DNA from 4 places in the Pantoea sp. KPR_PJ genome. Region 2 is predicted to be linked to each of the others. Evidence: predicted binding sites of a transcription regulator. Region 2 holds the regulator's gene; each other region holds the start of a gene.
What was found. The regulator PurR, encoded in region 2, represses purine synthesis genes. The targets are predictions, from matches to a motif close to CANGCAAACGTTTGCNTG.
Positions count from the first base shown of each region.

Region 1: a site for PurR is predicted at 1,360-1,377, ahead of purT (formate-dependent phosphoribosylglycinamide formyltransferase). Genes of this name have one in related genera too.
Region 3: a site for PurR is predicted at 1,869-1,886, ahead of HP564_RS15940 (NCS2 family protein). Genes of this name have one in related genera too.
Region 4: a site for PurR is predicted at 1,500-1,517, ahead of guaD (guanine deaminase). Genes of this name have one in related genera too.

Region 1 covers NZ_JABMIK010000002.1:74,766-77,871, reverse strand. Annotated here, with positions in the region: gene HP564_RS05020 (bifunctional 4-hydroxy-2-oxoglutarate aldolase/2-dehydro-3-deoxy-phosphogluconate aldolase) at 1-109, shown strand, start outside; gene purT (formate-dependent phosphoribosylglycinamide formyltransferase) at 146-1,324, opposite strand; gene HP564_RS05010 (tellurite resistance TerB family protein) at 1,477-2,130, shown strand; gene HP564_RS05005 (prolyl oligopeptidase family serine peptidase) at 2,244-3,106, shown strand, end outside.
Region 2 covers NZ_JABMIK010000001.1:939,647-942,752, reverse strand. Annotated here, with positions in the region: gene HP564_RS04505 (C40 family peptidase) at 1-310, shown strand, start outside; gene HP564_RS04500 (YnhF family membrane protein) at 351-440, opposite strand; gene purR (HTH-type transcriptional repressor PurR) at 729-1,754, shown strand; gene punR (DNA-binding transcriptional activator PunR) at 1,751-2,656, opposite strand; gene punC (purine nucleoside transporter PunC) at 2,780-3,106, shown strand, end outside.
Region 3 covers NZ_JABMIK010000008.1:22,107-25,212, reverse strand. Annotated here, with positions in the region: gene recG (ATP-dependent DNA helicase RecG) at 1-1,813, shown strand, start outside; gene HP564_RS15940 (NCS2 family protein) at 1,938-3,106, shown strand, end outside.
Region 4 covers NZ_JABMIK010000005.1:98,035-101,140, forward strand. Annotated here, with positions in the region: gene guaD (guanine deaminase) at 28-1,347, opposite strand; gene ydfG (bifunctional NADP-dependent 3-hydroxy acid dehydrogenase/3-hydroxypropionate dehydrogenase YdfG) at 1,997-2,743, shown strand; gene HP564_RS12625 (YnfA family protein) at 2,777-3,106, opposite strand.

The DNA of each region.
Region 1 (3,106 bases), on a different contig from region 2:
TGTGCTCTGCATTGGCGGGTCCTGGCTGGTGCCCAACGACGCGCTGGAGTCGGGCGACTGGGATCGCATTACGCGTCTGGCACGTGAAGCGGTTGACGGCGCGAAATAACAGCAGGCGGTGGGCAGGGCGCTCACCGCCTTATTTTTACCCTTCTACTTTTACTGCTGCAGCACTGGCAATCGCGCGTGCAATGGCATCGTCTGTACTCTCACCGCTTGCCAGCGCGACGCCAAGACGACGCGAACCAGCGATTTCTGGCTTGCCGAACAGGCGCAGCTGAAGCCCTGCACCAAGCGCGGCCTCTACGTTGATGAACTGCACGTTCTGGCTGTGCAGCTGCGGCAGAATGACCGCTGACGCGGCGGGACCATACTGGCGAATGCCGCCGACTGGCAGACCCAGGAAGGCGCGCACGTGTAGCGCAAACTCAGAGAGATCCTGCGAAATCAGTGTGACCATGCCAGTATCATGCGGACGCGGCGACACTTCGCTGAAGATGACCTCGTCGCCGCAGACAAACAGCTCAACGCCGAATAGCCCATAACCGCCCAGCGCCTTAACCACCTCTCCGGCAATCGCCTGCGCGCGCTGTAGTGCGAGCTCGCTCATCTGCTGCGGCTGCCAGGATTCGCGATAGTCGCCATCTTCCTGGCGATGGCCAATAGGGGCGCAGAAGTGCAGGCCGTCAACCGCGCTGACGGTCAACAGCGTAATTTCGAAATCAAAGTTTACCACGCCTTCCACAATGACGCGGCCAGCGCCTGCACGCCCGCCCTGCTGAGCATATTCCCAGGCGCGCTCAAGCTGGCTCGCGTCGCGGATAAAACTCTGGCCTTTGCCGGAGGAGCTCATAACAGGTTTTACGATACAGGGAAAACCGATTTCATCGGTCGCCGCTTCGAAGCTGGCCTTGCTGTCGGCAAAACGGTAGCTGGAGGTAGGTAGCGACAGCTCTTCCGCAGCCAGACGGCGAATACCTTCACGGTTCATGGTCAGACGTGCGGCGCGCGCAGTCGGCACGACGCGCTGGCCCTGCTGCTCCAGCTCAACCAGTTTTTCGGTGGCGATCGCTTCGATCTCTGGCACGACGAAGTCAGGCTTTTCCTGCGCGATCAGTGCGGCCAGAGCATCACCGTCAAGCATATTAATTACATGGCTACGGTGCGCCACATGCATGGCAGGCGCATCGGCATAACGGTCGACGGCGATCACTTCCACACCGAGCCGCTGGCACTCCAGCGCCACTTCTTTACCCAGCTCACCTGAGCCTAACAGCATGACACGCGTCGCAGCCGGACGCAGGGCAGTTCCAAGAGTCGTCATAATTCCACCTGTAGTCAAAATGCGCGCGCAGTATAAACGAAAACGTTTGCGTTCTCACTATCTGACGCTTTGCCTCTTTTTTCTCAGCTTGACGTTTTCTGACGTCCGGTAGGGCAGAGTAAAGCTCTTATCGACCATTCATGGAGCAGGCAATGAACAACCTCTTGCAACAGTTACAGTCACTGCTGACAAAGAAAAGCCCCAGCGGCGGCGGCGGAGGGTTAAGCGATATGCTGGCACCCGGGGCGCTGGGTGGCCTGGCAGGCATGTTGATCGCCAGTAAAAAGTCGCGCAAGCTGCTGACCGAATATGGCGGCAAGGCGTTAATCATTGGCGGCGGCGCGGCGGCCGGAGCCGTGTTGTGGAACAAGTACAAGCAGCGCGTGCGCGAAACACATCAGAATGAAGCGGGATTTGGTGAGTTTCAGACACCGGTCGATCAGCGCGCCGAACGCCTTGTTACGGCGCTGGTGTTCGCTGCCAAAAGCGATGGTCATATTGACGATCAAGAGCGTGCCGCTATTGAGCGCAGCATTCATGAGTCGGGCTATGGAGAAAAAGCGGAGGCGCTGATCCAGAAAGCCATCAATCGTCCGCTCGATCCCGGCTGGCTGGCCGCCGACGTTAAAAACGAAGAGGAGGCGCTGGAACTTTATTTTTTGAGCTGCGCCGCTATTGACGTTGACCACTTTATGGAGCGTAGCTATCTGACAGCGCTGGGGGATGCGCTGAAGATCCCGCAGGATGTGCGCGACGGCATTGAGAATGACCTGCGCGAGAAAAAAGCGCAGCTTACCCTGGAATAAGGGGAGCGCGGCCGCCTCGCGCGGCCGCAATAACAAGGTGTTACGCACAAAAATTTGGCTTCCCTGCGACCTGATGCCACCCTTAAAGGAGACGAATAACAGGGAGACACCGCATGCAGGCCCCCATCGCAAAGAAAATTCCGCATGAAATGACGCTGCACGGCGACACGCGGGTAGATAATTACTACTGGTTACGCGACGACAAACGTGAAAATGAAGAGGTGCTGGACTACCTGCGTGCCGAGAATAACTACGGCAAGCAGATCATGGCTACACAGCAGCCACTTCAGAATCGGGTGTTGAAAGAGATTGTCGACCGCCTGCCGCCACAGGATCACTCAGTGCCCTATGTGCACAATGGCTATCGCTATCAGAGCCGCTATGAAAGTGGCAACGAATACGCTGCCTATTATCGCCAGCCCGCTGATCGTGCCGTGACGGATGAGTGGACGCTGCTGCTCGATGCCAATCAGCGCGCGTCACACAGCGAGTTCTATACCATGGGATCGCTTAACATCAGCCCCGATAATAACGTCATGGCGCTGGCAGAAGATTTTTTGTCCCGACGCCAGTACGGTATCCGTTTTCGCTGTCTGGAGAAGGGCAGCTGGTATCCAGAGGTGTTAAACAACGCCTCGTCCAGCATTGCCTGGGCCAATGACTCACGCACGCTTTACTATGTGCGCAAGCATGAGCAGACGCTGCTGCCTTATCAGGTCTGGCGTCACGAACTTGGCACGCCGCAAAGTGATGACCAGCTGGTTTATGAAGAGCAGGACGATACCTACCATCTCAGCGTGCACAAAACCACATCCGAGCACTTCATACTGATTGCGCTGTTCAGCACCAATACCAGCGAGATCCTGCTGATTGATGCTGGCTTCCCCGATGCCACGCCGCAGATCTTTCTGCCGCGCCGCAAAGATCATGAATACAGTCTGGATCACTACGATCATCAGTTTTATCTCCGCTCGAA
Region 2 (3,106 bases):
TAGCGGCCTGGTCTGGTATGCCTATAAAGATCTGGTGAAATTCAGAATTCCGCGCACCGCCAATGAGATGTACCATCTGCGCGACGCCTCACCGATCAAGCGCGAATCGCTGGAGAAAGGCGATCTGGTCTTTTTCCGCATTAACGGACGCGGCACCGCCGATCATGTAGGCGTCTATCTCGGCAACGGTAAATTTATTCAGTCGCCGCGCACTGGAAAAGATATTCAAATCAGCGCGCTTTCAGAGGATTACTGGCAGCGCCATTATATCGGCGCACGCCGCATGATGACGCCAAAGACCATACGCTGAGATAAAAAAACCGGGATATCCCGGTTTTTTTTGTGCCACTTTAATGCAGGATGGCGGTGAGGCTGAACGTCACAATCATCAGCAGCGCCGCACCAGTGGTCATCAATGCCAGTTTTAAATCGGTACTCATTTCCCCCCTCCTTACCCACACAGTTATTATGGTCTTGCGCAATTTTCCCATAGCTGGCGGTAAAAATCTCGTGTTATCTCGCAAGCCTTGCTAGAATCCCCGCCTTTGTTGCGCAACTGGCGCAACCGCAGTTTAGTCCGCACGCAACAGCCCCTGTTTTTTTCCTGCCAGGTAATGACTTTTCCGTCAAGAAATGCAGCAAATTAACAGAAAATAACCTTAGCGGACGCAAACGTTTAACATTATGCTTATCAGTAGCTTACTGACAGGTTCTGGAGTTTCTTTTTAATGGCAACAATCAAAGATGTCGCAAAGCGCGCCGGTGTCTCAACGACGACCGTTTCTCACGTAATTAACAAAACGCGTTTTGTTGCGGAAGAGACGCGCAATGCCGTCTGGCAGGCAATTCAGGAACTGCACTATTCGCCCAGCGCCGTAGCGCGCAGCCTGAAAGTCAACCACACCAAAACGCTGGGTCTGCTGGCAACCTCAAGCGAGGCGCCCTATTTTGCTGAGATCATTGAAGCGGTTGAGCACCACTGCTTTGAACGTGGCTATACCCTTATCCTCGGCAATGCGCATAACGATTTACAAAAGCAGCGCGCCTACCTGTCGATGATGGCGCAAAAACGTGTTGATGGCCTGCTGGTGATGTGCTCTGAATATCCGGAAGACCTGCTAAAAATGCTGGAAGAGAACCGCAACATCCCCATGGTCGTGATGGACTGGGGCGAATCGCGCGGTGATTTTACCGATACCGTACTGGATAATGCTTTCCAGGGTGGCTATCTGGCAGGTCGCTATTTGATCGAGCGCGGCCATCGCGATATCGGCGCTATCCCCGGCCAGCTGGAGCGCAATACCGGCGGCGGTCGCCACGCCGGTTTTCTCAAAGCACTGGAGGAGGCTGGCATCGCCGTGCGTTCTGAATGGATCGTGCAGGGCGACTTTGAGCCTGAATCGGGCTACCAGGCGATGCAGCAGATCCTGCAGCAGAAACAGCGTCCGACAGCAATATTCTGCGGAGGCGATATTATGGCGATGGGTGCGATCTGCGCGGCCGATGAGATGGGGCTGCGCGTGCCGCAGGACATTTCGGTGATCGGTTATGACAACGTACGTAACGCACGCTACTTCACGCCCGCCCTGACCACGGTACACCAGCCCAAAGCCCAGCTCGGTGAGAAGGCGCTGGAGATGTTGCTGGACCGTATTACCAGTAAACGTGAAGAGTCACAGACCATCGAAGTGCATCCGGCGCTGATTGAACGTCGCTCTGTAGCTGACGGTCCGTTCCGCGACTATCGCCGTTAATCTTCGCTTAACCACTCCTGATTTAGCGTTTGCGCATCGCCCAGATAGCTCAGTAGCCAGCTGAGCGCGGGTGATGCCCGCTCTTCTGACCAGCTCACGCAGCAATGGCTATCGGGAAAAGTGACCGGCAGCGTGAGCTCTGCCAGTTCACCCCTGTCCAGCAGAGGACGTGCAAGGTGCCCCGGCATCATCGCTACGCATAGCCCATCCAGCACGCAAACCAGCCCCGCCTGCCAGTCAGGCACTACCAGGCGCCGCTGGTTATCCAGCGTCCAGGTCATACGGCGCGGCAGCGCGCGTGAGGTATCCTCCAGCACCAGCGATGGCCAGGCGCGCAGCACATCATCATCCAGCCGGGACTGCTGTGTCAGCGGATGGTGACGCGCAACCACGCAGCGCCAGTTCAGCGCCCCCATATCGCGAAAGGCAAAGCGACCGCCAACCGGTATGGCCTGGGTTGCGCCAATAGCGACGTCTACCCGCCCGTCGGCCAGCGCGTCCCAGACGCCGTTAAAGACCTCATAGCTGATATGCAACTCCATATCGGGGAAGTGTCGATAGAAATCGGTCACCAGTTGACGGCTGCGCGGCAGTTTCACAATCCGGTCAACTGCAATGCTGAGCTGTCCGCGCCAGCCGTTTGCCAGCTGTTGACACTGCCTGCGGGTAGCGAGCATTTTTTTGATAACGTCCCGTCCTTCACGAACAAAATGTTCGCCGGCCGCGGTCAGGGTGACCTCGCGATGCTGACGTTCAAACAGCGCCACTGCCAGCCAGGTTTCCAGCTGCCGCACCGTATAGCTGACGGCAGACGGCACACGGTGCAGCTCCTGCGCCGCGGCGCTAAAGCTGCCGGTACGTGCTACGGCATCAACTACCTCAAGGGCATATTCAGACCACATCGACTTTCCTTTCAAATTTTTTCACAGCACTCTGCAAATTTTACCGTTTCACAGCCTGAGGTGCACCCTTTTACACTTTGCCGCGTTTAATCTGCCTGACTAATAATGAGAATGAGTCGAACCATGCTGTCTTCAAAAGGATTCATGCCTTACCTTGCCCTGCTCAGCATGCTGGGTTTCCTGGCAACGGATATGTACCTGCCCGCCTTCGGCGCAATGCAGGTGAGCTTTGCCACTTCGCCAGGCGTCATCAGCGCCAGTATGAGTCTGTTTCTCGCGGGATTTGCTCTCGGCCAGCTGTTCTGGGGACCGCTTTCCGACCGTATTGGCCGTAAACCCGTGCTGCTGATGGGCCTGGGGCTGTTTGCGCTTGGCTGCGCCGGCATGCTCTGGGTGGAGAATGTGGCGCTGATGCTGGTGCTGCGCTTTATTCAGGCAACAGGCGTTTGC
Region 3 (3,106 bases), on a different contig from region 2:
TGGTGTGCTGACCATGCGCTTCTTCAACTTTAATGCCGGAATGAAAAACAGTCTCGCACCGGGCCGCCGCGTCACGGCCTATGGCGAGATCAAACGCGGCCAGCGTGGTGCAGAGATCATTCACCCCGAGTACCGCATCCAGGGCGAGCAGAGCCCGGTCACGCTGGAAGAGACCTTAACGCCGGTCTATCCCACCACCGAAGGTATCCGCCAGGCGACGCTGCGCAGCCTGACCGACCAGGCGCTAACGCTGCTGGAGAGCGTGCCCATTGCTGAACTGCTGCCGCAGGAGCTGGCGCAGGGCCTGATTAGCCTGCCAGAAGCGCTGCACACGCTGCATCGTCCACCACCGGATTTGCGTCTCAGCGAGCTGGAGAGCGGGCGTCACCCGGCACAGCGCCGTCTGATTCTGGAAGAACTGCTGGCTCATAATCTCAGCATGCTGGCAGTGCGTGCCGGTGCGCAGCGCTACTATGCTCTGCCGATGAAGCCCCTTCATACCCTGAGCGACAGGCTGCTGGCGGCGCTGCCCTTTTCGCCAACCCACGCGCAGAAACGTGTCGTGCAGGAAATCGAACATGACCTGGCCAACGATTTTCCGATGATGCGCCTGGTGCAGGGTGATGTTGGCTCCGGTAAAACGCTGGTGGCTGCGCTGGCTGCGCTCGATGTTATCGCACACGGCAAGCAGGTGGCGCTGATGGCACCGACTGAACTGCTGGCAGAGCAGCATGCAAACAACTTCCGCAGCTGGTTCGCGCCGCTCGGCATTGAAGTTGGCTGGCTGGCTGGCAAGCAGAAAGGCAAAGCGCGTCAGGCGCAGCAGGAGGCGATCGCCAGCGGCCAGGTGGCGATGGTGGTCGGCACCCACGCGCTGTTCCAGGAGCAGGTGCAGTTCAACGGCCTGGCGCTGGTGATTATTGATGAGCAGCATCGTTTCGGCGTGCATCAGCGGCTGGCGCTGTGGGAGAAAGGCGAAGAGCAGGGCTTTCATCCGCATCAGCTGATTATGACGGCCACGCCGATCCCACGGACCCTGGCGATGACCGCCTATGCCGATCTTGATACCTCCACCATTGATGAGCTGCCGCCTGGCCGCACACCGGTCACGACCGTTGCCATTCCCGATAGCCGTCGCGACGATATCATTGCGCGCGTTCAGCTCGCCTGCCAGGAAGGTCGTCAGGCTTACTGGGTCTGTACGCTAATCGAAGAGTCCGATCTGCTGGAGGCGCAGGCCGCGGAAGCGAGCTGGGAGGCGCTAAAAGCCGCGCTGCCTACGCTTAACATCGGTCTGGTGCATGGCCGCATGAAACCTGCGGAAAAACAGGCGGTGATGGCGGCATTCAAAGCCAACGAACTGCAGCTTCTGGTAGCAACCACGGTGATTGAGGTGGGTGTCGATGTGCCAAACGCCAGCCTGATGATCATTGAAAACCCTGAACGCCTGGGTCTGGCGCAGCTTCATCAGTTGCGCGGGCGCGTGGGGCGAGGAGCAGTGGCTTCCCACTGCGTACTGCTCTATAAGGCACCGCTGAGTAAAACCGCACAGCGTCGTCTGCAGGTGTTGCGCGACAGCAATGACGGCTTTGTTATTGCCCAGCACGATCTGGAGATCCGTGGGCCTGGCGAGCTGCTGGGTACCCGCCAGACCGGCAACGCCGAATTCAAGGTTGCCGATCTGCTGCGCGATCAGGCGATGGTGCCTGAAGTGCAGCGCGTAGCGCGACACATTCACCAGCACTATCCTGAACAGGCGAAAGCCCTGATTGAACGCTGGCTACCGGAAACGGCGCGCTACACCAACGTATAATCTTTTCCTCCCGCTTTTGTCACCAGGCGTCCCGTGAGCGCAAAGAAGATAATGACTGGCAAACGATTGCTTTCAGCTATGAGCGGTTTAAAATCCCCATCTTCACAGATTGGGAAGCCACATTATGTCCGTTGATCAACCAGATGCCTCACTGAATCCACGTCAGAGCGAACTGATTTACCGCCTTGAAGATCGTCCGCCGCTGCCGCAAACGCTGTTTGCAGCGGGCCAGCATTTGCTGGCTATGTTTGTGGCGGTGATCACGCCTGCTCTGCTGATCTGTCAGGCGCTGGGTTTGCCTGCCCAGGATACGCAGCACATCATCAGTATGTCGCTGTTCGCCTCGGGGGTCGCCTCCATACTGCAAATAAAAACCTGGGGTCCGGTAGGCTCGGGCCTGCTGTCGATTCAGGGCACCAGCTTTAACTTTGTGACTCCGCTGATTATGGGCGGTATGGCACTGAAAAACGGTGGCGCTGACGTGCCGACTATGATGGCTGCGCTGTTCGGTACCCTGATGGTGGCGTCCTGCACCGAGATGGTTTTATCGCGCGTGCTGCACCTGGCGCGCCGCATCATTACGCCCCTGGTATCCGGCGTTGTCGTTATGATCATTGGCCTGTCGCTGATTCAGGTCGGACTGACCTCGATTGGCGGCGGTTTCGCTGCAATGAACGACCACAGCTTTGGCGCACCGAAAAACCTGCTGCTGGCGGGTGTGGTGCTGGCGGTGATCATCGTGCTTAACCGCCAGCGCAATCCTTACCTGCGCGTCGCGTCGCTGGTGATCGCGATGGCTATTGGCTACCTTGCCGCCTGGCTCATGGAGATGCTGCCACAGACCGCTGCGCCGGTCAGCCAGCCGCTGATTGCGGTGCCGACGCCGCTTTATTACGGACTGGGGTTTGACTGGAATCTGCTGATCCCGCTGATGCTGGTATTTATGGTGACGTCGCTGGAAACCATTGGCGACATTACCGCAACGTCCGACGTCTCAGAGCAGCCGGTCAGTGGCCCGCTCTATATGAAGCGCCTGAAAGGCGGTGTGCTGGCCAACGGGCTGAACTCCTGCGTTTCCGCGCTATTCAATACCTTTCCTAACTCCTGTTTTGGCCAGAATAACGGGGTGATTCAGCTGACCGGTGTGGCCAGTCGCTATGTCGGCTTTGTTGTCGCGCTAATGCTGATCGTGCTGGGCCTTTTCCCGGCGGTAAGCGGTTTTGTTCAGCATATTCCTGAGCCGGTTCTGGGCGGCGCAACCATCGTTATGTTTGGTACCATCGCAGCTTCTGG
Region 4 (3,106 bases), on a different contig from region 2:
CTGGCAGGTTGCGGCGCGCTGGACAACTCAGCGCTGCGTGCAGCCGGCATCGCGCGACCACACTGCCCGACCATTGATCCACGTCTGGGCGATATTGCGGTCATCGCCCAGGGTCATCAGCATAAAAAGCTGCTCCCAGATATCTTTGCTGTGACTGAGACGCAGCCGCTGCAAAGGCGAGACGGCGGGATCGATTACCACAAAGTCCGCCTCTTTACCTGCACTGAAATTGCCGATATGGTCGTGCAGATCGAGCGCGCAGGCACCGCCAAGCGTGGCGTGGTAAAACGCCTCAGCCGCGCTGAGTCGATACTGTTGCAGCTGTCCGACCTTGTAGGCTTCCCCCAGCGTCTGCAACATATTAAAGGTGGTGCCGGCACCGACATCCGTCCCGATACCTGTTTTCACGCCCTGCTCCCAGCTGCGTTTCAGGTTAAACAGTCCACTGCCAAGAAACAGGTTAGAGGTCGGACAAAAGGCGATGGCGGAATCGGTCTCATGCAAACACTGCCACTCGCGATCGTCCAGATGCAGACAGTGCGCAAACAGGCTGCGCCGACCGGTCAGCTGATGATGGTGATAGACATCAAGATAACCCTGACGCTCGGGAAACAGCGCTTTGACCCAGGCCACTTCCTGTGGGTTCTCGCTCAGGTGAGTGTGTAGCCAGACGTCAGGAAACTCCTGTCGCAGCTGCTGGACCTTTTCAAGCAGCGCGCTGCTTGAAGTGGGGGCAAAACGTGGGGTCAGCGCATAGCTGAGGCGTCCGCGTCCGTGCCAGCGCGCAATCAGTGCGCGGGTATCAGCATAGCTCTGCTCAGGCGTTTCCAGCAGAGCATCCGGCGCATGGCGATCCATCATCACCTTGCCAGCAATCATACGCATATTGATGGCGTCGGCGGCGCTAAACAGCGCGTCGACCGATTGCGGGTGGACAGTACCAAACACCAGCGCGCTGGTGGTCCCGTTTGCCAGCAGCTGTTGCAGAAAGAATTCAGACATAGTGGCGGCGTGGTCAGGACAGTGATACTGGCTCTCTACCGGAAAGGTATAGTGATTAAGCCATTCCAGTAGCTGTTCACCATAGGCCCCAATCATTTCCGTTTGCGGATAATGGATATGGGTATCAATAAAACCCGGTACGATCAGCCTGCCGCGCAGGTCGATCACCTCGTCAGGCAGTGGCGGGCGCGCGTCCCAGGCATACAAGCCAACAATGCGCCCGGCTTCGAGCAGCAGCACGCCATCCTCAAGATAACGCGCCCGATCGGCAATCTCTTCGGGCCGGCTTACCACCCCGGTAAAATCAAAAAAGCTGGCGCGAAGCGCGGTAATTTCAGATGGCATGGCGTTCCTTTTTTCGCGCAGGCAGGCGCGACTGGCGTTGAGTCAGGCTTACTCTTCTGCAACCCCTGTGCCAGAAATCCGCATATCTGACCGTTATTCAATACGTTATATGAAAAACGTATTACGTCGGCGATTGATGAAAAGGTATCGTATGCGCAACCGATTACCTTTTATCGCGCTGCTTGCCCTTGTTATCCGCCCCAGCGTCTTATTGAGATGCCTTGCCCGGTGCTGGTGCAATGTGCCTCAATATGGCGCAACTTGTCAGCAATCGGTTATGCAGTATTACGCTGGCCTGGCCTGCCGCGCTTGCTGCCAGCCAGGTGGCGAAAGTTATTAATTCATGCCGTAATGCCGTAAACATACCCAGCGCATTCCGCTTATCAACCGGCGTAGCTTCCTGATCTAAGATCGTGCCGGTCAGTGGCAGCGTTCACTCCTCGCTTATTCAATGGCTCAGCCCTGAGCATGGCGTTGACTGAATAAAAAGATCTCGCCAGGGCGAGCCTGGTATGAGAAAGATTTACTCTTCCTTCTCGTTCCTGTCCGCTTTTGTCCTTTAAGTACGGATTAGCCCTTTTATATTTGAAATTTTGCTCGTAATATCAAATAGCTACTTTAAGCCCAACATTCTTGAAGGAACAGTGAGATGATTATTTTTGTTACTGGCGCCACCGCCGGTTTTGGTCAAAGTATCACCCGCCGATTCATTGAAACAGGCCACAAAGTGATCGCCAGCGGACGCCGCACCGAGCGTTTGCAAGCGCTGAAAGAGGAACTTGGCGATAACCTCTACACCGTGCAGCTGGACGTGCGCAACCGTGCCGCTATTGAAGAGGCGATCGCCTCACTGCCTGCTGAGTGGCGCAATATCGACATACTGGTGAACAATGCGGGCCTGGCGCTCGGGATTGAACCCGCACACCGTGCCAGCGTTGAAGACTGGGAAAACATGATCGACACCAATACCAAAGGTCTGGTCTATATGACGCGCGCCGTACTGCCAGCGATGGTGGAACGTAACGTCGGTCATATCATCAATATTGGTTCTATCGCCGGAAGCTGGCCCTATGCGGGCGGCAACGTTTACGGTGCCACCAAAGCCTTTGTGCGCCAGTTCAGCTTAAATCTGCGTACCGATCTGCATGGCACCGCGCTGCGTGTGACTGACATTGAGCCGGGCCTGGTTGGCGGTACGGAATTTTCCAACGTGCGCTTTAAGGGCGATGACGAAAAAGCGGACAAAGTGTATGAGGGCGCCACGGCGCTGACGGCGGAGGATGTCACCGAGGCGGTTTACTGGGTCGCAACGCTGCCGAAGCACGTCAATATCAATACCCTTGAAATGATGCCGGTCAGTCAGACGCTGGCGGGATTGAAAGTGCATAAACCCTGATGCAGCAGGCCGGCCACTTCGGCTGGCCTGTTTTCACGCTCGCCCCCAGCCCGCCACGATGACCATCATGCCGCACAGCGCGATCAGCGCCCCGCTCCAGTCCCATACGGTCAGCCTGATCCCCTCAACAACACGCAGCCACAAAAGCGCCGTCACGACATAAACCCCACCGTAGGCAGCATAAACACGCCCGCTGGCTGCAGGGTGCAGCGTCAGCAGCCAGACAAAGGTCATCAGGCTCAGCGCGGCCGGGAGCAGCAGCCAGGCGGGACCGCCCTTTTTTAGCCACAGCCAGGGCAGAAAGCAGCCGACGATTTCCGCGATGGCGGTAATGAAAAACAACACCACGGTGTTGAACAGCAT